Regions from separate parts of the Streptomyces sp. NPDC006923 genome, predicted to be linked through region 1. Evidence: riboswitches for the same ligand, from Rfam matches in the RefSeq annotation. Region 1 holds a riboswitch; the other holds the start of a gene.
What was found. A riboswitch is a leader RNA that binds a small molecule or an ion and turns the genes downstream of it on or off. The one in region 1 is predicted to bind glycine.
Positions count from the first base shown of each region.

Region 1 (11,413 bases):
GCCTTCGAGCTCGATCGTCGGCAGATCGAGATGGGGGCTTTCGGGCCCGCCGCCGTTGGGCAGCGGCACCCAGATCTGGCTTCTGCCGAGCACCTCGACCAGCCGCCCGCCCGCCGCGTCGCTCCCGAGCGAGGCGCTGAGCACCTCTTCGAGCTCATTGCCCGGCCATGCTGTATTCACGGTCTTCCCTCCGCCCACGTTGCTGCCGCTGACCCTAACGCCGCGGGACGGGCCCCGTGCGGGCCAGGCGGGCGCAGAGCCGGGGCCGGGGCGCCGGGCCGCCGCTCACTCTCCGCGCGGCGCCGGGAACGCGATGCTGCCCAGCGCTCCCGCCGCTTGCCTGTCGAGCAGGACGGCGGAGGCGCAACCGCGCGGGAGGCGTCCCGTCTCGGCCGCGGCGATCAGACCGCCCACCGCGCGGCGGTGCCGGGCGAACGCGTAACCGGAGACACCGCGGCCGCGTTCCCGCTGGCCCGCGCGCGCGACCTCGGGTGCGACGTCCAGCAGGACGAGATGGAGCCGCCGGCCGCGCCTGCGGGCCTCCCGGGCCAGCCAGCGCCGCACCCAGGTCTGCGTACCGCAGTCATGGACGACGACGCTCTCGCCGGAGCGCAGCGCGCGGCGCAGCCCCGCGTAGTGCGCGATTCGGACGAGCGGGCGGTAGACGGCGTAGGGCAGCCGCCCGGGAAGCCGTCGCTCCCAGCGGTCCCTGGCGTCCTGCGAATCGATTCCGCCGCCCGCGGCGGCCCGCCGGATCAGTGTCGACTTGCCGCTGCCCGGCAGCCCCGAGACGACCACTATGTCTCCGGCGGCGAAGGCGAGGCCCGTCGGCCCCCGGCCGTCTCGCGCCCGCAGGTCCCGGACCAGCGGCGCGGGCCGCGTCATCGCCTCCCGGGCCTCCCGCCGGGCGGGCACCCCCGCCGTCGCCGCATACGTGCCGACCCCGTGCGACCTCATCGCCGTCCCCCTGTCAGCTCAGTCACCCTGGCACATGTCCCTTCCCCATGAAGTGTAAAGAAATGGTAATGCCGTACAAGCTTTTCATGGCGCCCGGCGCGTCAGGGGCCGGGCGCGCCGCCGGGGCGGTCCGGAAGTCCCGCCCGGTCCACGGGCTCCATCGCGCCCTCGGCGCCGACGCGTGCGATGATGTGCCCGCCAACTGCATACCGGCCGTTTGAATCCACGCGGGAGAGTCCCGGTCACCGTGTGCGCCGGGCGCCGAAGGAGCAAGTTCCTCCCTTGAATCTCTCAGGCCCCGTACCGCGTGGATGAGGCAGATCTGAAAAGCGGGCCGCAGTGCTGCGGCCCCACCCAAGGTGCAAGTCACGACCGTCCGTACGCGCGGTCGTGGTGAACCTCTCAGGTTCCGATGACAGATGGGGAGGACCGTCCTCGCCCGTCATGCCCTGGGAGCCACACCGATGAGCCATGTCCCGCCGAGCAGCACCCCCGGCAGCCCGCGCCGTACGGCGCTCGACGCCGTACACCGCGCCCTGGGCGCGACCATGACCGACTTCGCGGGCTGGGACATGCCGCTGCGGTACGGCAGTGAGCGCGACGAGCACAACGCCGTCCGCACCAGGGCCGGCCTCTTCGACCTCTCCCACATGGGCGAGATCACCGTCTCGGGTCCTGAGGCGGCCCGGTTCCTCGACTACGCGCTGGTCGGCAATATCGGCGCTGTCGCGGTGGGCCGCGCCCGCTACACGATGATCTGCCAGGAGGACGGCGGGATCCTGGACGACCTGATCGTCTACCGCCTCGGCGAGGACGAGTACCTGGTCGTCGCCAACGCCTCCAACGCCCAGACCGTGCTGGACGCGCTGACCGCCCGCGCGGCCGGTTTCGACGCCGGGGTGCGCGACGACCGCGACGCGTACGCGCTGCTCGCGGTCCAGGGCCCGGAGTCCCCGGGCATCCTGAAGTCGCTGACCGACGCCCCGCTGGACGAGCTCAAGTACTACGCGGGCCTGCCCGGCACCGTGGCCGGTGTGCCCGCCCTGATCGCCCGTACGGGCTACACCGGCGAGGACGGTTTCGAACTCTTCGTCGAGCCCCGGTACGCGGAGCGGCTGTGGCAGGCGCTGACCGAGGCCGGCGAGGGCGTCGGTCTGGTGCCCTGCGGGCTGTCCTGCCGCGACACCCTCCGTCTTGAGGCGGGCATGCCGCTGTACGGGAACGAGCTGACCACCGGCCTGACCCCGTTCGACGCGGGCCTGGGCCGGGTGGTCAAGTTCGAGAAGACGTCGAACGACGGCGACTTCGTCGGCCGCCCGGCGCTGGAGGCCGCCGCCGAGCGCGCCGCGTCCGCCCCGCCGCGCAAGCTGGTCGGCCTGGTCGCCGAGGGCCGCCGGGTCCCGCGCGCCGGCTACCAGGTCGTCGCCGGCGGAGTGACCATCGGCGAGATCACCTCCGGCGCCCCCTCCCCGACCCTGGGCAGGCCGATCGCCATGGCGTACGTCGACGCCTCGCACGCCGAGCCCGGCACGGCCGGTGTGGGAGTGGACATCCGCGGCTCGCACGAGCCGTACGAGGTCGTCGCACTGCCCTTCTACAAGCGTCAGAAGTGACCCGCCGGTCCCGGGTACGCCCGGGGCCGTCTCGGTCCGTAAGACATCCGTTCCTCAGCACTCCCCCGCGTACAGGAGAATTCACCTCATGAGCAACCCCCAGCAGCTTCGTTACAGCAAGGAGCACGAGTGGCTGACGGCCGCCGAGGACGGCGTGTCGACGGTCGGTATCACGGAGCACGCGGCCAACGCCCTCGGCGATGTCGTGTATGTCCAGCTTCCGGAGGTGGGTGACACAGTGACCGCGGGCGAGACCTGCGGCGAGCTGGAGTCGACCAAGTCGGTCAGCGATCTGTACGCCCCGGTGACCGGTGAGGTCGTCGAGACGAACCAGGACGTCGTGGACGAGCCCTCGCTGGTGAACTCCGCCCCGTTCGAGGGCGGCTGGCTGTTCAAGGTGCGCGTCGCGGAGGAGCCGAAGGACCTGCTCTCCGCCGACGAGTACACAGAGTTCTCCGGCAACTGACGTGCTTGCGGGCACCGACGTGCCCACGGCAACTGAGACCCCAGGGACTGTGATGTCTTCGAAGTCGCTTCTGAACACCTCGCTCCATGAGCTCGACCCGGACGTCGCCGCCGCTGTCGACGCCGAACTCCACCGTCAGCAGTCCACCCTCGAAATGATCGCCTCGGAGAACTTCGCTCCGGTCGCGGTCATGGAGGCCCAGGGCTCCGTACTGACCAACAAGTACGCGGAGGGCTACCCGGGCCGCCGCTACTACGGCGGCTGCGAGCACGTCGATGTCGTCGAGCAGATCGCCATCGACCGTGTCAAGGCGCTCTTCGGGGCCGAGCACGCGAACGTACAGCCGCACTCGGGCGCACAGGCGAACGCGGCCGCGATGTTCGCGCTGCTCTCTCCCGGCGACACCATCATGGGTCTGAACCTCGCCCACGGCGGGCACCTGACCCACGGTATGAAGATCAACTTCTCCGGCAAGCTCTACAACGTCGTCGCCTACCACGTCGACGAGGGGACCGGCCAGGTCGACATGGCCGAGGTCGAGCGGCTCGCCAAGGAGTCCAGGCCCAAGCTGATCGTGGCCGGCTGGTCGGCGTATCCCCGCCGGCTCGACTTCGCGGCCTTCCGCCGGATCGCGGACGAGGTCGGCGCGTACCTCATGGTCGACATGGCGCACTTCGCCGGTCTGGTCGCCGCGGGCCTGCACCCCAACCCGGTGCCGCACGCGCATGTCGTCACCACGACCACGCACAAGACCCTCGGCGGCCCGCGCGGCGGAGTGATCCTCTCCACGCAGGAGCTGGCGAAGAAGATCAACTCCGCGGTCTTCCCCGGCCAGCAGGGCGGCCCGCTGGAGCATGTCATCGCCGGCAAGGCGGTCGCCTTCAAGGTCGCGGCCACGGAGGAGTTCAAGGAGCGCCAGCAGCGCACCCTGGAGGGCGCCCGTATCCTCGCCGAGCGCCTGGTGCGGCCGGACGTCGCCGAGGTGGGCGTCTCCGTCCTCTCCGGTGGTACGGACGTCCACCTGGTCCTGGTCGACCTGCGCCACTCCGAGCTGGACGGTCAGCAGGCCGAGGACCGCCTTCACGAGATCGGCATCACGGTCAACCGCAACGCCGTCCCGAACGACCCGCGGCCCCCGATGGTCACCTCGGGTCTGCGGATCGGCACCCCGGCGCTCGCCACCCGCGGCTTCGGCGCGGAGGACTTCAGCGAGGTCGCGGAGATCATCGCGGCGGCGCTCAAGCCGTCGTTCGACCGCGCCGAGCTGGCAGGCCGGGTCTCCGTACTGGCCGAGAAGCACCCGCTCTACCCTGGTCTCTGAGGATTCCGGAGCGATTGGCCCTCGCGGGGCCTTTCAAGGGAAACGGCCTTTTCGAGAAGAACGGCCCCTCCGAGGGGCACGGCACGACCCACGGGGCACCGCGCGCACACCCGACCGTGTACGCGCGGTGCCCCGCACCATGTATCTCGCATTGCTCGCGTTGTTCGCGTATTCGTCCATCCGTGTATCCGTGTGCCCCGTGTCCGCGTACCCCGCGGAAACGTATCTGTGTACGTGCGGTTTCTGCGCCACCCCGGCAGACAACGGCGTCTACCCGTCAGAGGAGTACCCCCGTGGCCATCTCGGTCTTCGACCTGTTCTCGATCGGCATCGGCCCGTCCAGCTCACACACCGTCGGCCCGATGCGCGCGGCCCGGATGTTCGCCCGCCGCCTCAAGAACGAGGGCCTGCTCGTCCACACCGCGTCGGTACGGGCCGAGCTGTACGGCTCGCTCGGCGCGACCGGCCACGGCCACGGCACCCCGAAGGCCGTCCTCCTCGGCCTGGAGGGCAACTCCCCGCGCACGGTCGACGTGGAGAGCGCCGACGAACAGGCGGAACGTATCCGCGCCCGCGGCCGGCTCAATCTGCTCGGGACGCACGAGATCGCCTTCGACGCCGGTGAGGATCTGGTCCTGCACCGCCGCAAGGCCCTGCCGTACCACGCCAACGGCATGACGGTCTCCGCGTACGGCGCCGACGGCGGGCTGCTCCTGGAGAAGACGTACTACTCGGTCGGCGGCGGTTTTGTGGTGGACGAGGACGCGGTGGGCGAGGACCGGATCAAGCTCGACGACACGGTGCTCACCCATCCCTTCCGCACCGGTGACGAGCTGCTGCGCCTGTCACGGGAGACGGGCCTGTCGATCTCCGCGCTGATGATGGAGAACGAGAGGGCCTGGCGCACGGAGGAGGAGATCCGGGCCGGCCTGCTGGAGATCTGGCGGGTGATGCAGGCGTGCGTCTCGCGCGGCATGGCCCGCGAGGGCATCCTGCCCGGGGGCCTCAAGGTCCGCCGCCGCGCGGCCCACTCGGCGCGCCAGCTCCGCGCGGAGGGCGACCCGCGGGGCCACGCCATGGAGTGGATCACGCTCTACGCCATGGCCGTGAACGAGGAGAACGCCGCGGGTGGCCGTGTTGTCACCGCCCCCACCAACGGCGCCGCCGGCATCATCCCGGCCGTGCTGCACTACTACATGAACTTCGCGGCGGGCGGGGCCACCGACGAGGAGAAGGCGGAAAACGTGGTCCGCTTCCTCCTCGCGGCGGGCGCGATCGGCATGCTCTTCAAGGAGAACGCCTCCATCTCCGGCGCCGAGGTCGGCTGCCAGGGCGAGGTCGGTTCGGCCTGCTCGATGGCGGCGGGCGCGCTCGCCGAGGTGCTCGGCGGCAGCGCGGAACAGGTGGAGAACGCCGCCGAGATCGGCATGGAGCACAACCTCGGCCTGACCTGCGACCCGGTCGGCGGCCTGGTGCAGATCCCGTGCATCGAGCGCAACGGCATGGCGGCGGTGAAGGCGGTCACGGCGGCGAAGATGGCGCTGCGCGGCGACGGCAGCCACAAGGTCTCCCTGGACAAGGTCATCAAGACCATGAAGGAGACCGGCGCCGACATGTCCGTGAAGTACAAGGAGACGGCGCGCGGCGGCCTCGCGGTGAACATCATCGAGTGCTGAGGATGTGGGCCCTGACCAGCGTGTTCGTGCCTTTTGGCGCTGTCGGGGCCTCCCCTGCCCACACGGTGGAAAGTCCCTGAGACCTCCCTGGGACAGACGTGGAAGTCCCTGAAAAGTCCCTGGGAAGTCCCCATGGAAGGGGCTCTTGGCCTGCGGGTTCGCGGTATGTGATCAACGCCTGATACACCGCTCGCCCACCACTGGACGTATTGAATCGGTCCCCTGGGTCCACCTGAGGGGTGCCCGCAGTCGGCTTTCGCGTCAGTGCCGGGGTCGTCATTGCCGGGGTCGTCAGTGCCGGGAGTGGCGGGCCGCCGGAGCGGTTCCGGCGGGCGGGACCGCGCCGCCGCCCGGGGCCGGGGGCGCGGCGGCCTGCCGTTTCCGTACGAACAGCACCGTGGGCACGGCCGTGGCGAACAGCAGGAGGGCGGCGACGAGGAATCCGGTGTGCTGGGCGTCGGTGAAGGCGTGCGCGACCGCCTTTGTCACCCGGGCGGCGAGGTCCGGGGGCAGCGTGCCCGCCGGGGTCCCGTCCGAGGCGGCCTCGCGGACCGTGTCGGCGACCGGCCCGGGTACCCGCGCGTCCCGGAGCCGGTCGGCGAGGTTGGTGTCCATGCGGGTCGTCAGGATGGTGCCCAGGATGCTGGTGCCGAGGACGCTGCCGAGTTGGCGGAACATATTGACGGCGCCGCTGGCCATGCCCGTCTGCGTGTGCGGCACGCTGATCATCGCGGCGGCGGTGCTGGGTGCGATGAGCAGTCCTGAGCCCAGGCCGAGGACGGTCATGCCCGGCCATATCGCGTGGTAGCTGCTGTCGGGGCCCTCGATCAGCAGGAGAAGGACGCCGGCGCCGGCGATGAGCAGTCCCCCCGTGAGGGTGGTCCTGAACCCCGTGCGGCGCACGATCCGTCCCGCCACCGAGCTGACGGCGATATAGCTCACGAAGAGCGGCAGCAGGCGCCATCCCGTGTCGAGCGCGGACAGGGCCCGCACCTTCTCGAAGTACAGCACCAGGAGCAGCGCCACACCGGTGAAGGCGAACATCACGCCGGCGGCCACCGCCATCACGGCGCTGAAGGAGGCGGACCGGAAGAGCCGCAGGTCCAGCATCGGATCGTGGTGCCGTGCCTCGAACCACAGGAACATCCCGAGGGCGACCAGGAAGCCGGCGAAGGCCCCGACGACGCGGGCGTCGGTGTAGCCGGCGCCGCCGCTCTCGATCACGGCAAAGGTGAGCAGGCCGATGGTCACCGTTCCGAGGATCAGGCCGACGGGGTCCAGGGCCCGGTCGGGATGACGGGACTCGGCCACCAGGACCGGCGTGAGGACCGCCGCCACCAGGGCGATACCGACGTTGAGGAGGTAGACGCTGTGCCAGGAGAAGTGCAGCAGCAGTACGCCCGCCAGCAGCGGCGCCACGGCCAGGCCGATGCCGGAGCACCCGGCCCAGATGCTGACTGCCTCGGTCCGCTCGTGCGGATCGCTGAAGGCCCCGGTGACCAGCGACAGACTGTTGGGCAGGACCAGCGCGCCGCCGATGCCCATCACCGCCTGGGCGGTGATCAGCACACCGAGGGAACCGGACAGGAAGGCCAGCAGGCTGCCCGCGCCGATCAGCACGATCCCGATGAGGAACACCTTGCGGCGGCCGAAGACGTCACCGAACGTACCCGCCGACAGGACGAGGCTCGCCACCAGCAGGGTGTAGGCGCTGCTCACCCAGATCAGCGAGGACGTGGAGACATGGAGATCGGCCTGTATCAGCGCGAGCACCGAGATCGTGGCCGTGATGTTGAAGAACGTCATCATCATGCCCAGGCATGCCACGGCAAGGCTCAGCCACCGGTTGCGGCTGCCGCCGGCCTCGGACGGGGAGGCACGGTCCGGGCGCGGTGCCGCGGGGGGAGGGGAAGGTGCGAGAGACACAACACGCTCTTTCGAAAGAGGAAGAACACAAGGGAGAACAAAAGAGGGCAAGCGAAAAAGTGGAACGGGAAAGAGCGGACGGAAAGTCAGGACGCGTGCCGGCTCCGCCGGCTGCGGAAGACTCCGATTAAGTCTCTTTCGCGGACTCAGCTTCACGGTTGTTGCTGGGTCTGTCAAGAAGACTTAAGGTGAACGGCATGGCTCAGAGACAGGTCGGCCCCCCGCCCCTCGACGCAGGTCAAGCGCCGACCGGGCAGGCGAGCGAGGCTCCACGGGACGGCGCGGGTGCGCGGATCCACCCGATGGAGAACTGCAGCATCGCCCGCACCCTGGAGGTCCTCGGCGAGAAGTGGACATTCCTGGTCCTCAGGGACGCGTTCCGGGGTGTGCGCAGGTTCGAGGACTTCATCGCCCAGACCGGGATCCCCCGCCAGGTCCTCTCGAACCGGCTGTCCGCCCTCACCTCACGGGGCATCCTCAGCAAGCAGACCTACCGGGAACCCGGAGTGCGGCCCCGCGCCGAATACGTGCTCACCGCCAAGGGCTCGGACGTCTATCCGGTCCTGGTGGCCATGAGGCAGTGGGGCGACCGCTACGAGGCCGACCCCGAGGGGCCTCCGCTGGTCATGCTGCACCGCGACTGCGGGGCCGCGGTGTTGGCGCACCTGCGCTGCGCGGACGGACATCCCGTCACCTCGGCCGACGAGGTCACGCACCGGCCCGGCTCCGGCGCCCGGCTCAGGAGCGTGCCCGCGAATGAGGCGTGACGACGCCCCGGCGAGCGGCTCACGCCGGAGCGTTCCCGCGATCGTCGTGGGGGCCGGTCCGGCCGGGCTGGCGACGAGTTGGCATCTGAGATCCCTCGGGGTCGGCCATGTGGTCCTTGAGCGGGACACCGTAGGTGCCACCTGGCGCTCACGCTGGGACAGCTTCACCCTCGTCACCCCGACCTGGTCGGTGCGGCTCCCCGGCCGGCCCGGGCATTCCGGGGATCCGGACGGGTTCCTGACGCGTGACCAGTTCGTCGAGCTGCTCGACTCCTACGCACGCGACGCGGATCTTCCCGTAAGGCGTGGCGTCGAGGTCCTTTCCCTCCGGCGGGACGGCGCGGGCTACCGGCTCGCCACCTCCGAGGGCGACTGGTCCGCCCGCGCCGTGGTGATCGCCGCCGGTGCGCGGCGAGAGCCGCGCGTGCCCGCCGGGATCGAGCCGCAGCCCGGCCTGACGACCGTGCACGCGGTTGACTACCGCCGGCCGGAGCAGTTGCCGCCCGGCGCGGTGCTGGTGGTGGGCAGCGGCCAGTCGGGGACTCAGATCGCCGACGGGCTCCGCCGCGCGGGCCGGCGGGTGTTCCTCGCCACCAGTCCGGTCGGGCGTGTGCCCCGCCGTTACCGCGGCCGGGACGTCTTCGCCTGGCTGCGCGACACCGGCTTCCTCGACCTGCCCACCGAGCAGGCTCCCGCGGAGGTGATCCGGGCGCCGCAGCCGGCTGTCAGCAGTGTCCGGACCCTGGCGCTCCAGCAGCTCGCCCGGGAGGGCGTCACCCTGCTGGGGCGGCTCACCGGCGCGGAGAACGGCCGGCTGTTCTTCGCCGGGGACCTCGCGCACAACATGCGGATCGCGGACGAATTCTCGGAGCGGTTCCGCGAGAGGGTGGACGCGCACCTGCGGGAGCACCCCGACCCGTCGTTGCCGGAGCCGGCCGCCGATCCCTCCGAGCGACCCCTCGCCGCGGCGCCCCCGACGCCCGCCGAACTCGACATCGCCGCCGAGGGCATCTCCACCCTGCTGTTCTGCACCGGAATGCGACCGGACACCGGGTGGCTCCCGGACGCCCTCCGCGATGCCAACGGCGCCCTGAAGCACGAGCGGGGCGTGACGCCCTGTCCCGGCGTGCACGCGGTGGGGATTCCCTGGATGACACACCGCGCCTCCGGTGTCCTCTACGGCATCGGCACGGACGCCGCGCGTACCGCGGAGCGCGTCAGGGACCATCTCCGCCCCTGACCGGATCCCCGGGGGGAGCCGGGGATCCGGTCGGGCGGGCGCGGGGCGGCGCGGCCCCCACGGGCGGGCCGCCCCGGATTCCGGTCAGCGGGTGGCGAGGAGTTCGAGCGTATCGATCACGCGGTTCGAGAAGCCCCACTCGTTGTCGTACCAGGCGACCACCTTGACATGGCGGCCGTCGACGCGGGTCAGAGCCGAGTCGAAGATCGACGACGCCGGGTTGCCCGTGATGTCGGACGACACGAGCGGGTCCTCCGAGTATTCGAGTACGCCCGCGAGCGATCCCCGCGCCGCGTCGCGGTACGCCGCCAGCACGTCCTCGCGCGTCACGTCACGGGCAACGGTCGTATTGAGCTCGACGATCGATCCCACCGGAACCGGCACGCGGATCGAGTCGCCCGACAGCTTGCCGTCGAGGTTCGGCAGCACAAGGCCGATCGCCTTGGCGGCCCCTGTCGTGGTCGGCACGATGTTGACGGCGGCGGCGCGGGCGCGGCGGGCGTCGCGGTGCGGACCGTCCTGCAGGTTCTGCTCCTGCGTATAAGCGTGCACCGTCGTCATGAATCCGTGCTCGATACCGGCGAGGCCGTCGAGCACCGCGGCCAGCGGCGCGAGGGCGTTGGTCGTGCACGAGGCGTTCGAGACGATCGTGTGCGCGGCCGGGTCGTACGCGTCGGTGTTGACCCCGAACGCCAGGGTGACATCGGCGCCGTCCGCCGGCGCGCTGATGAGTACCCTCTTCGCGCCCGCGTCGATATGGGCGCGGGCGGCCTTGGCCGAGGTGAAGCGGCCGGTCGCCTCCAGCGCGATGTCGACGCCGAGCTCCGCCCACGGCAGCCGCGCCGGTTCGCGCTCGGCGAGCACGGTGATACGGCGGCCGTCGACGACGAGCGCGTCCCCGTCCACGGTCACCGGGCGGCCGAGCCGGCCCGCCGTCGTGTCATAGGCGAGCAGCCGCGCGAGGGTGGCGGGCTCCGTGAGGTCGTTGACGGCGACGATCTCCAGGTCGCTGTCGCGTTCGAGCAGTGCGCGCAGCACATTGCGTCCGATGCGGCCGAATCCGTTGATGGCGATGCGAGTCATGAATGGTGTCCCTTCTGGTTCACCACCAGGCTCTCGCGCGGCGTCCGCCGGTGACAGCGGCGTGATCGCCATGGTCCACAAGGATCACGCCAGGGGACTGCCAGGGGGGATCACGCCCGGTGGTGATGCCGGGCTACTGCCCCTGGGCGAACGTGCGCCGGTACTCGCTCGGCGTGGTGTCGAGGATGCGCTGGAAGTGCAGCCGCAGATTCGAGCCGGTGCCGAGACCGACGTCGGCGGCGATCTGCTCGATGCCCCGCTGGGAACGTTCGAGCAGCTCACGGGCCACGTCGATGCGGGCTCGCATGACCCACTGCATCGGTGTGTACCCCGTGTCCTCGACGAAGCGCCGCGAGAACGTACG
Region 1 covers NZ_JBEYIF010000006.1:479,651-491,063, reverse strand. The annotation lists gene ABZ707_RS15555 (enhanced serine sensitivity protein SseB) at 1-180, opposite strand, end outside; gene ABZ707_RS15550 (AAA family ATPase) at 286-957, opposite strand; glycine riboswitch at 1,176-1,273, shown strand; gene gcvT (glycine cleavage system aminomethyltransferase GcvT) at 1,422-2,570, shown strand; gene gcvH (glycine cleavage system protein GcvH) at 2,659-3,036, shown strand; gene glyA (serine hydroxymethyltransferase) at 3,089-4,357, shown strand; gene ABZ707_RS15530 (L-serine ammonia-lyase) at 4,651-6,033, shown strand; gene ABZ707_RS15525 (MFS transporter) at 6,325-7,959, opposite strand; gene ABZ707_RS15520 (helix-turn-helix domain-containing protein) at 8,157-8,726, shown strand; gene ABZ707_RS15515 (NAD(P)/FAD-dependent oxidoreductase) at 8,716-9,966, shown strand; gene gap (type I glyceraldehyde-3-phosphate dehydrogenase) at 10,051-11,049, opposite strand; gene ABZ707_RS15505 (helix-turn-helix domain-containing protein) at 11,183-11,413, opposite strand, start outside.

Region 2 (11,413 bases), on a different contig from region 1:
CATTGGGACGTGGCATGATCCTGGTGGACCGGCGCCACGGCGAACGGGCGTCCCCACCCGGGGTGGATGGGGGTGTTTTGACCACGCGGCGAGGTGCCGTGACTGTCGTCGCACGCCCGCCGGGGACGACGGGACGGCCCTTAATCTCGGTCCATGCGGATTCGAATCGTCGACGCCTTCACCGACCGTCCCTTCGCCGGAAACCCGGCCGGAGTGCTCCTTCTGGACTCCGGCGCCTTCCCCGACGACACCTGGCTCCAGCGGGTGGCGGCGGAGGTGAATCTCTCGGAGACCGCCTTCGCCCACCCCCTGCCGCCCGGCGGCGACGCCGACTGGGCGCTGCGCTGGTTCACCCCTGCCGTCGAGGTGGACATGTGCGGCCATGCCACGCTGGCCACCGCGCATGTGCTGCGCTCCACCGGACTGGCCTCCGGCCCCGTACGCTTCGCCGCCCGGTGCGGGATCCTCGGCGCCACCGCGCACGCGGACGGCACCCTCACTCTCGACTTCCCGACCTCCACGCTGACCCCCGTGGAGGTCCCGGGCGGGATGGCCGCCGCGCTCGGCGCCGAGCCGGTCTCGGTGCACGACACCGCGGAGCACATCGGTGATCTGCTGGTCGAGCTGGCCGACGAGCGGACGGTACGGAGCCTCGCCCCCGATTCCGCCTCGCTCGTCGCGCTTGCCCGGCGGGGCATCATCGTCACCGCCGCCGCCGAGGAGCCGGGCCGCCACTACGACTTCGTCTCACGGGGCTTCTTCCCGGGTGTCGGCATCGACGAGGACCCGGTGACCGGCAGCGCCCACACGGCCCTGGCCCCGTTCTGGTCCGCGAAGCTGGGCCGTACCGAGCTGACCGGCCTCCAGGCGTCCGCGCGCACCGGACTGGTACGCACCTCGCTGCGCGGCGAACGGACCCTGCTCACCGGCCACGCGGTCACCGTCATCGACGGCGAGCTGCTCAGCGCGCCATGACCCGGGACGTACCGGCGGGCTCTACGGCGTGGGCAGCCAGCCGACCTTCCCCGCCAGCAGGGCGTACCCGACGAACGCGCCGATGTCGAGCAGCGCGTGAGCGGCCACCAGGGGGCCGACCCGCCCCCAGCGCCGGTACAGCAGCACGAACACGACGCCCATCACCATATTGCCGAGGAAGCCGCCGATGCCCTGGTACAGGTGGTAGGAGCCCCGCAGCACCGAACTCGCCGCCAGGGCCGCCATGGGCGTCCAGCCGAGCTGCCCGAGTCTGCGCAGCAGATACCCGACGACGATGACCTCCTCCAGTACGGAGTTCTGCACCGCCGAGAGAATCAGCACCGGGAACTTCCACCACACGTCCGGCAGCGATTCCGGCACCACCGTCAGATTGAATCCGACCGCCTGCGCCACCAGATAGAACGCGAGTCCGGCGCTGCCGATACCGGCCGCCACCAGCGTGCCGCGGCCCAGATCGGGCCCCGGCCGCCGCCGGTCGAAGCCGATGGCGGCCAGTCCGCTGCCCTCCCTCAGCAGCAGGTGCGCGACCAGCGCGACCGGCACCAGCGCGGTGCTGATCCCGAAGAGCTGCCAGGCCAGATCGAGCCAGGGCCGCCCGGGGGCGGCCGACGCGTTGAGTGTGGCCGCCTGGTCGCGCAGCGCCTCCGGCCTGGTCAGCGAACCCACAAAGCTGATCAGCGCCGATACGCCGCTCGCGCCGAGCGAGAGCGCCAGCACAAGGACCGTCTCGGACCGGAGAGTCCCCCGTGAGATCGTCTCCCGGGAAAAAGCACCGGCCTCGCGTCCCGCCTCCTCCTGCACACCCGCCTCCAGTTCGCGTGCGACATGACGTCACAGCTTGCCCGACGAGTATGTGACGGGCGCGGGCAGGGCCCGTTCGCCACGCATGGCGGTGGGGACGGGCCGGCTCGGGAGGACGGGGCGCGGGCGGCCACGACAGCCGCGGCGCCGCACGGACGGGTCAGCCCCGGGCCCGTGCGGCGCTTCTCAGGCCGCGCCCCCGGCGGACGCCGGCGGAAGCCCCACCGGCCAGGTGTGCACCGGCTCCCCCTGGTGCATCAGCTCGCTGTAGCGGCGAGTGGTGGCCGCGAGCGCCGCGTCCCGTCCCAGCCCCGCCTCCAGCGCCCGGTGGAAGGTCTCGACCTGCCACGATGCTCCGTTCACCCGGCGTTTGCAGCGCTCCTCGATCACCTGGAGATAGAAGTCGCGGTCGGCGGGCGCGATGTTCCACGCGTCGAGCCCGGCCGCGGCGAGCGGCAGCAGTTCGTCGCGTACGAGCTTCACGACCGGCACGGTGGTGGTGCCGGCGGCCCGGCCGGGGCGGGGCCACCGCAGCTCTGCGTCGATGCCGTGACGGCAGGCGACATCGAAGTTCTCCGCGGCATCCTCGAACGACAGCCTGTGCCACACCGGCCTGGTGTCCTCGGCGAGCGCCCGCACCAGACCGTAGTAGAAGGCGGCGTTGGCGATCACATCGGTGACCGTGGGACCGGCCGGCAGCACACGGTTCTCCACGCGCAGATGCGGTACGCCGTCGGCGACCTCGTAGACGGGCCGGTTCCAGCGGTACACCGTGCCGTTGTGCAGGACCAGTTCCTGGAGGCCCGGCATGCCGCCTTCGTCCAGGACACGCATCGGATCCTGGTCGTCGCAGATCGGCAGCAGCGGAGGGAAATACCGCAGATTCTCCTCGAACAGGTCATAGGCGGAGTCGATCCAGCGCTCACCGAACCAGGTCCGCGGGCGCACGCCCTGTGCTTTCAGCTCCGGTGGGCGGGTGTCGGTGGCCTGTTCGAAAAGCGGCGGCCTGGACTCCCGCCACAGCTCCCGGCCGAACAGGAACGGCGCGTTGGCACCCAGTGCCACCTGCACGGACGCCATGGCCTGAGCGGCGTTCCAGACATCCGCGAAGCGGTCGGGGGTGACCTGGAGATGCAGTTGCACGGAGGTGCAGGCGGCTTCCGGAGTGATCGACGCCGACGCGGACGTCAGCCGTTCGACGCCCTCGATGTCCAGGGTGAAATCCTCGCCCCTGGCCGCGACCATCTGCTCGTTGAGGAGCTTGTAGCGGTCGACGTCCGAGAGATTCGCGGAGACCACATCATGCTGGCCGAGCGTCGGGAGAATTCCGATCATCACGATCCCCGCGTCCACCTCGCTCGCTTTGCGGTGGGCATATCCGAGGCCGGTGCGCAGTTCCTCGGCAAGCTGATCGAGAACACGGCCGTCCAACCGGTGCGGGGCGACATTGACTTCCAGGTTGAACATTCCGAGTTCGGTCTGGAAATCACCGCTCGCGATGCGCTTCAGAACCTCCGTATTCATCATGCGGGGCATGCCGTCGGAGCCCGCCAGATTCAGCTCGATCTCCAGACCCATCAGGTTTTTGGGCCGGTCGAACCTCTCCTCCGCCAGGAGTCGCTCCAGCACCGCCAGGCACTGCTGCAGCTTCCTGCGGTACTTCCGCCGATCGGACAGGGCTGAACCGCTCGTCCCGACCTTCTCCCCCATCGAAGTGTCCCTCCTCGAGTGGGCAACCCGCGGCCTTGGCCGCTCGCGTCACGATCGATAATGCCCACACAGAGTGATCCGTAACGTCCCACGGACGTCTGACGCCCGGTAGAGTGCCGGCAGCGGTCGTGCGGCACATTCCTTTGGCATGACGCGGCGATGTTCCGTTACGGGCATATGACCGTCGTTGAAAAAGCCAACGAGTTTCGGCCGACCCCGTCGGACGAATCGACGCAGGCCAGGCGCCTGCGTTCACTGTTTATCGACGGAAATTTCGCGGGAGAAGGACCTGATAGTGACTTGCCCGCAATATCCATGAACGCTAGAAGAAACATGATGTGAACACGTGTCGTATAAACTGCGGTACAAGGCAGAGAGCCCGCGTCCGGCCGCACAGCCCTGACGCCTACCTCCGACCCCGCATATGCCGACAGCGACGTCCGCACACGCCCATGCTCCACCTCACGCGTCACCCTGTCTCCTGAGTGAGAGGCAACCCACCATGCCGCTGCATGTCTCCCCGGCCCCCGCGCCCGCCCTGCGCAGCGTTCTCGCGGCACTCGGTTCCCCCACGGCCGTCCGCGACGCCCACACGCCCGCTCTGCAGTCCGTCCAGGGACCGCTGAGCCCCGAGCTCCCGCTTCCCGTCCATGTACTCGACCAGGTCACCCCGGCCGGCCGGACGGCCACGCCGGAGGGCCGCGTCCCGCGGACCAGACTGGTCGGCTGGCGTTTCCTGATCCGCGCCGGCGACCACGCCGTGGCCGCAGCCGACACCATGCTCACCCCGGACGGCTGGGCCTTCTCGCGCTTCTTCGAGGGCCCCTACGTCACCGCCACCGAACGCGCCGTACGCCAGGCGGAGAGCCTGGGCACCGCCTATCAGCCCCGGCTGCTCTCGGTGCCCGAGCTGTACATGCTCACGCTCTGGCTGCACACGGACACGGAGGCGGACGCCTCCACCGGTTCGCCCACGGCCTCCGACGTCCTGGTGCCCCTGGCCCCCGCCCCGCCGGGCATCGCGGCGCACCGCCCGCATCGCGTCGCCGAGCTGCTGCCGGTGATCGGGCTGCGGCTCACCCCGGCGCCGCTCCTGCGCACCCCCGCCTGAATCGCCTTCGGCCGGCCGGCCTCATGGGGGCGGCAGTCCTGTGCCCCGCGACCTCTGGCATCCGCCCCAGGCCGCGGGGCACAGGACTGCCCATCCGGACTAGCCCGGACCGGCCCCCCCGAACCACCCGAAAAGACAGTGAAGTTGAGCCGAACCGTCCGGCCGGGTGACACGTCATTGAGCATAGGGAAGCGCTGCCGCGAAATACCTGCGGATTACCGTCTCTAGGGCAACACTAGGACTGGACCAAACAGATACGGGGGGCGGCCATGACCACACCGAGCCGCAGGACACTCGCCACGACACAGCGAAAGAACTCACCCATGTGCCAGCACCAGCCAGCCTGTCCTTCAGCCGACTCCGCCGACCGCGACGCCGCCCGACTGACGGCACACCACCCCGAGCAGGGCTGGAGTCTGCTGTGCAATGGCGTCCTGGTCTTCGAGGACACGGGTGAACTGCTGCCGGACGGACAGATCATCGCTCCGCACCGGCCGCTGCGGACCGAGCAGGTGGTGACGGCGGCCTGATGCCGTCCGGCGGCCCCGCCGCCGTCCTTCCGGCTGGGGCCGGCCCGCGGACGATCCCGCGCACCGGCCCCGACATGCGGCCGCCCCGCAGGGCAGCCCTTCCGACGCCCCTGCCGAGGCGTCCCTGCTCAGTGGTCGTACGCGTCCAGCGGCGGGCAGGAGCAGACCAGATTGCGGTCGCCGAACGCACCGTCGATCCGGCGGACCGGCGGCCAGTACTTGTCGGCGGCCGAGACACCGGCCGGGAAGGCCGCCTCGGCGCGGGTGTACGCGTGCTCCCACTCCCCGCCCAGCGCGGCGGCCGTGTGCGGGGCGTTGCGCAGCGGGTTGTCGTCCGCGGGCCACTCGCCCGACGCCACCCGCTCGATCTCCGCGCGAATCGCGATCATCGCCGCGCAAAAACGATCGATCTCGTGCAGATCCTCGCTCTCGGTGGGCTCGATCATCAGCGTGCCCGCGACCGGGAACGACATCGTCGGCGCGTGGAAGCCGTAGTCGATCAGCCTCTTGGCGATGTCGTCGACGCTGACGCCGGTGGCCTTGGACAGCGGCCGCAGGTCCACGATGCACTCATGGGCCACGAGTCCGTTGGGACCGGTGTACAGCACCGGGTAGTGCGGTTCGAGGCGCTTGGCGATGTAGTTGGCCGCGAGCACGGCGACCTGCGTCGCGCGCTTGAGACCCTCGCCACCCATCAGGCGTACGTACGCCCACGCGATCGGCAGGATCCCGGCCGAGCCCCAGGGAGCCGCCGAGACCGGTCCGACGCCCGTCTCGGGGCCCGCCGCGGGCTGGAGCGGGTGGTTGGGCAGATACGGGGCCAGGTGGGCCCGGACGCCGACGGGACCCACACCCGGGCCACCGCCGCCGTGCGGGATGCAGAACGTCTTGTGCAGATTCAGATGGGACACGTCCGAGCCGAACTTGCCGGGCTTGGCCAGCCCGACCAGCGCGTTGAGGTTGGCGCCGTCCACGTACACCTGGCCGCCCGCGTCGTGCACCGCCGCGCAGATGTCACTGATGTGCTCCTCGAACACACCGTGGGTGGACGGGTAGGTGACCATCAGCACGGCGAGTTCGTCCCCGTACTGCTCGATCTTGGCGTGCAGGTCCTCGACATCGACGTCGCCGTCCTCACGCGTCTTCACCACGACGACCTTCATCCCGGCCATGACCGCGCTCGCGGCGTTCGTGCCGTGCGCGGAGGACGGGATGAGACAGACGGTACGATCCGTGTCGCCGTTGGCCCGGTGGTACGCCCGTACGGCCAGCAGACCGGCCAGCTCGCCCTGCGAACCGGCGTTGGGCTGGAGGGAGACCGCGTCATAGCCGGTGACCTCGGCCAGCCGCTCCTCCAGCTCCCTGATGAGCGTCAAATAGCCCTGTGCCTGCTCGGCCGGGGCGAACGGGTGCAGCGCGCCGAACTCGGGCCAGGTGACCGGCTCCATCTCGGTGGTCGCGTTCAGCTTCATGGTGCAGGAGCCCAGCGGGATCATGCCGCGGTCCAGCGCGTAGTCGCGGTCGGCGAGCCGGCGCAGGTAGCGCAGCATCGCGGTCTCGGAACGGTGCTGGTGGAAGACGGGATGCGTCAGGTACTCGTCGGTACGCAGGAAGCCCTTGGGCAGGGAATCGTCCGTGACCGCGTCCAGCGCCTCGATGTCACCCTCGATCCCGAAGGTGTGCCACACGGTGGTGAGCTGAACGCGTCCGGTGGTCTCGTCGCAGGCGACGGAGACATGGTCGGCGTCCACCCGGTGGAGGTTGATGCCGTTCTCGCGGGCGGCGGCGACCACATCGGCGGCCCGGCCCGGCACCCGGACGGTCAGCGTGTCGAAGTACGTGTCGTGCACGACCTCGGCGCCGCCGGCGCGCAGCCCCTCGGCGAGCAGCGTCGCATAGCGATGGGTGCGCCGCGCGATGCTCCGCAGCCCGTCGGGGCCGTGGTAGACGGCGTACATGCCCGCCATCACGGCGAGCAGCACCTGAGCGGTGCAGATGTTGCTGGTGGCCTTCTCACGGCGGATGTGCTGTTCACGGGTCTGCAGCGCCAGCCGGTACGCCTTGTTGCCGTCGGCGTCCACGGAGACTCCGACAAGCCGGCCCGGCAGGCTGCGCGCGAACTTCTCACGGACGGCCATGAACCCGGCGTGCGGTCCGCCGAAGCCCATCGGCACGCCGAAGCGCTGTGAGGTGCCGACCGCGATGTCCGCGCCCAGCTCACCGGGCGAGGTGAGGAGGGTCAGCGCGAGCAGGTCGGCGGCGACGGTGACAATGGCGCCGATCTCGTGGGCCTGCTCGATGACGGGCCTGATGTCCCGCACCGCCCCCGACGCGCCCGGATACTGGATCAGCACGCCGAAGACTCCGCGTTCGGCCGTCTCGGCGGGGATGCCCTCGCTCAGGTCCGCGACGACCACCTCGACGCCGGTCGGCTCGGCGCGGGTCCTGATCACGGCGATGGTCTGCGGCAGGGCGTCGGCGTCGACCAGGAAGACGCCGTCCTTGACCTTGCCGACCCGGCGGGCCAGCGCCATCGCCTCCGCCGCGGCGGTGCCCTCGTCCAGGAGGGAGGCGCCCGAGGTCGGCAGACCGGTCAGGTCCGCCACGACCGTCTGGAAGTTGAGCAGCGCCTCCAGCCGGCCCTGGGAGATCTCCGGCTGGTACGGCGTGTACGCGGTGTACCAGGCTGGGTTCTCCATGACATTGCGGAGGATCACCGGCGGAGTGAAGGTGCCGTAGTAACCGAGACCGATCATCGGCACGAGCACCTGGTTGCGGTCGCCGAGCGTGCGCAGCTCGGCCTCGACCTCCACCTCGGTACGGGCGGCGGGAAGCCTCAGCGCCTCCGCGCTCTTGATCACGTCGGGCACCGCGGCGGCGGTCAGCTCGTCGAGCGAGCCGTAGCCGACCTGCGCGAGCATCTTCGCCTGCGCCGCGGCGTCGGGCCCGATGTGGCGCTGCTCGAAGGGGGTGCCCCGTTCGAGCTGTGAGAGCGGAATGCGGTTGGGGGTCATGCGGAGGCCTCCTGGTCTGACACGACCTGCGAGGGCACCGGCGGCGGTGCGGGTGCCCGGACGGCCTCCCCCTCTGTCATCTCGACCTGAGAGCTTCACCGGCCCGCCCGGAGGCGGCCCGGCTTTCACCGTCGGTGAGAGCGGATGTTGTCCGACGCCCGCCCTGCTTTCCAGAGTGACCTCGTCCGTGCGGTACAGGGGCCTGAGAGATTCCGGGGAGGATTTGCTCCTTCGGCGTCCTCCGATGATCTCACCGGAAGACTCTCCCGCACGGGGTCAGCAGCCGCCAGCCAGCCTACCAGCGTGCTCCGGGGCACTGTTTTCGAGTGGCCGATGCCACCAATCTGCACTTTTGTATTATTTACGTTCAGTTGCGACCAGTTGGAGGGACCGTGGAGACCGACATCGATCCGCGCAGCCTGATCGGCCGCAAGGCGTTCGACCGTGACGGCCACAAGCTCGGGACGGTGGACGAGGTGTACCTGGACGACGCCACCGGAGCCCCTGAATGGGCGGCCGTCCGCACCGGCCTCTTCAGCCGCGACGCCTTCGTCCCCCTCGCCCCCAGCACTCTCGCCGACGACGCGCTCCACGTCCCCTTCGAACGCGCCCTCATCAAGGACGCCCCGGACTTCGGCGTCGGCCGCCACCTCTCCCCCGAGCAGGAGCTCCAGCTTTACCACCACTACGGACTGGCCCTTCCCGAACCCGAGCCGCCGGAGCGGCCCGCGTCCCGGTCCGACCACGACGGGGAACGCGACTTCGGACGGCTGGCCGGCCAGGACGACTGATCCGGCGGCGCGGGCACCAGCGGCAGCGGCTCCGACAGCTCCAGATCGGGGTCGTCGACCCAGAACGTCCGCACCCGCCCCGGCGCCGACCCCGGCTCCTCGAACCGGACGGTGACCCTTCGCAGCCCGCTGCCCTGCACCCAGCCCGCCCCGAACACGTTGTGCCGCACATCGTGTCCGGCCGGGAAGCGCCGCTCGGCGGGCGTCCCGGCCACCACCACGGCCCCGGTCGCGGCCTCAGGGGCGGGCTCCGGGCCGCTCTCCGGCTCCGGCGCCCGGTCGTGTTCGGGCACGCCGTCGCCGGCCGCCTGACGAGCGGCCGCCTCATGAGCGGCCGCCTCATGGGCCGCCGCCTGGGCGAAGAGATCCTCCTGTGTGAAGTCCGCGAGGCCGGTCACGCCCACGCCCAGCAGCCGCACCCCGCCCGTGGTGTCCACCGCCTCCAGCAGCCGCCCCGCGGCCTCCCGCACCACTCCAGGATCGTCCGTGGGCCCGCGGAGCGTCTCCGAACGGGTCAGCGTCGAGAAGTCGTACCGCCGCACCTTGAGGACGACGGTCCTGCCCGAGCGTCCGGCCGCCCGCAGCCGCTCCACACAGCGGTCGGCGAGCCGGTCGACCTCCGTCCGCACCCGCACCCGGTCATGCAGATCGACATCGAAGGTGTCCTCGACCGACACCGACTTGGCGTCGCGCTCGGAGACCACGGGCCGGTCGTCGTATCCGCGCGCCATCCGGTACAGCGAAGCTCCGTGCGCCCTCCCCAGCAGCCGTACGAGTTCGTCCTCACCGGCTTCGGCCAGCTCGGCGACCGTGGTCATCCCCGCCCGTCTCAGATGTTCACCGGTCGCCGGCCCCACGCCGGGCAGCGTCCTCACGGGCATGGGCCCGAGCAACTCGCGCTCCGTGCCCGGTTCGATGAGGACCAGCCCGTCGGGCTTCGCCTGCTCCGAGCCGATCTTCGCCAGCATCTTGGAGCCCGCCAGCCCCACCGAGCCGGTGAGCCCCGTCACCGCTCTGATGTCCCGGCGCAGCCGCTCCCCCGCCGCCCGCGCCGAGGCCGTGTCGTCGGCAGAACCGCCTGCCTCCAGATCCACGAAGGCCTCGTCCAGGCTGAGCGGCTCCACCAGCGGGGAGAGCCTGGCCAGCAGCTCCATCACCTGCTCGCTGATGGCGCGGTAGACGCTGAAACGCGGCACCAGATAAGCGGCGTTCGGCGCGAGGCGTCTCGCCTGCGCCATCGGCATCGCCGAGTGCACCCCGAACCGTCTCGCCTCGTACGACGCGGTCGACACCACCCCGCGGGGGCCCAGGCCACCGACCACCACCGGCTTTCCGCGCAGACTCGGCTTCGCCGCCTGCTCCGCCGCTGCGAAGAAGGCATCCATGTCCAGATGCAGGATGGTCGGCGCGGATCTCACCCCACCGATGCTGCCTCACGCCACTGACAATCGGTCGCGGGCACGGCGGCCCCGCAGCGCCGGGAGGAGCTCAGACCGCGCGGTCGCGGCGCCGCCGGGCCAGTTCGTCCGCCGGATTGTTGCCGACGAGCGTCTCGCCGGTGTCGATCCTCTCCCCATGGAGCTGGGACAGCGCCGCCTGCACATCCCGCCACACCACACCCACCGCGATGCCGAAGACCCCCTGGCCGCCCTGGAGCAGGCTCACGACCTCGTCCGGTGAGGAGCACTCGTAGACCGTCGCGCCGTCACTCATGAGCGTCACCCGCTCAAGGTCCCGGAAACCGCCGGCCCGAAGATGCTGGACCGCCGCCCGGATGTTCTGCAGAGCGACCCCGGTGTCCAGGAACCGCTTCACGATCTTGAGTACGACCACATCGCGGAAACTGTAGAGCCGCTGGGTGCCCGATCCGTATGCCGGACGCACACTCGGCTCCACCAGCCCCGTACGGGCCCAGTAGTCCAACTGGCGGTATGTGATGCCCGCCGCCGCACAGGCGGTCGGGCCCCGGTATCCCACGGTCTCGACACCGGGGTCGGCCGCACTGCCGTGAAGCGGATACGGCCCGCCTGCCGCCGTACCGTCGCCGCTGCTTCTCACGCCGACCCTCCGTCCTTGAACTGCCCTGTCGAAGGTAGGCAGTCACCAGGGGCGCGTCAACGATCGCCACACTCGCCACGCCGAGTGATAATCACCCTGAGTGTGGTTTCCCGTGTCCCATTTCGGGGAAAGGCTGCTCGAATGCGCTGGCGAAACCCGGTCCAGCGCTCACCGGCCGCTCACTGACTATTGGTCCCGAAGTCCTCCGGAGAGATCTGGTCGAGGAACTCGCGGAACTTCTCCACCTCGTCCTCCTGCTCGTCCGGGATGGCGATGCCCGCATCGTCCAGAACCCCGTCACTGCCATAGATCGGCGTGCCCGTGCGCAGGGCGAGCGCTATGGCGTCGGACGGCCTGGCGCTCACCTCGACCCCACTGGCGAAGACCAGCTCCGCGTAGAAG
Region 2 covers NZ_JBEYIF010000020.1:109,307-120,719, forward strand. The annotation lists gene ABZ707_RS29575 (PhzF family phenazine biosynthesis protein) at 154-975, shown strand; gene ABZ707_RS29580 (CPBP family intramembrane glutamic endopeptidase) at 997-1,797, opposite strand; gene ABZ707_RS29585 (glutamate--cysteine ligase) at 1,984-3,507, opposite strand; gene ABZ707_RS29590 (hypothetical protein) at 4,010-4,618, shown strand; gene ABZ707_RS29595 (DUF5999 family protein) at 4,942-5,148, shown strand; gene gcvP (aminomethyl-transferring glycine dehydrogenase) at 5,277-8,162, opposite strand; glycine riboswitch at 8,343-8,441, opposite strand; gene ABZ707_RS29605 (PRC-barrel domain-containing protein) at 8,555-8,953, shown strand; gene ABZ707_RS29610 (DNA polymerase IV) at 8,848-10,371, opposite strand; gene ABZ707_RS29615 (MerR family transcriptional regulator) at 10,442-10,930, opposite strand; gene ABZ707_RS29620 (bifunctional nuclease family protein) at 11,191-11,413, opposite strand, start outside.
Region 2: another riboswitch for glycine. It lies ahead of gcvP (aminomethyl-transferring glycine dehydrogenase); the one in region 1 lies ahead of gcvT (glycine cleavage system aminomethyltransferase GcvT).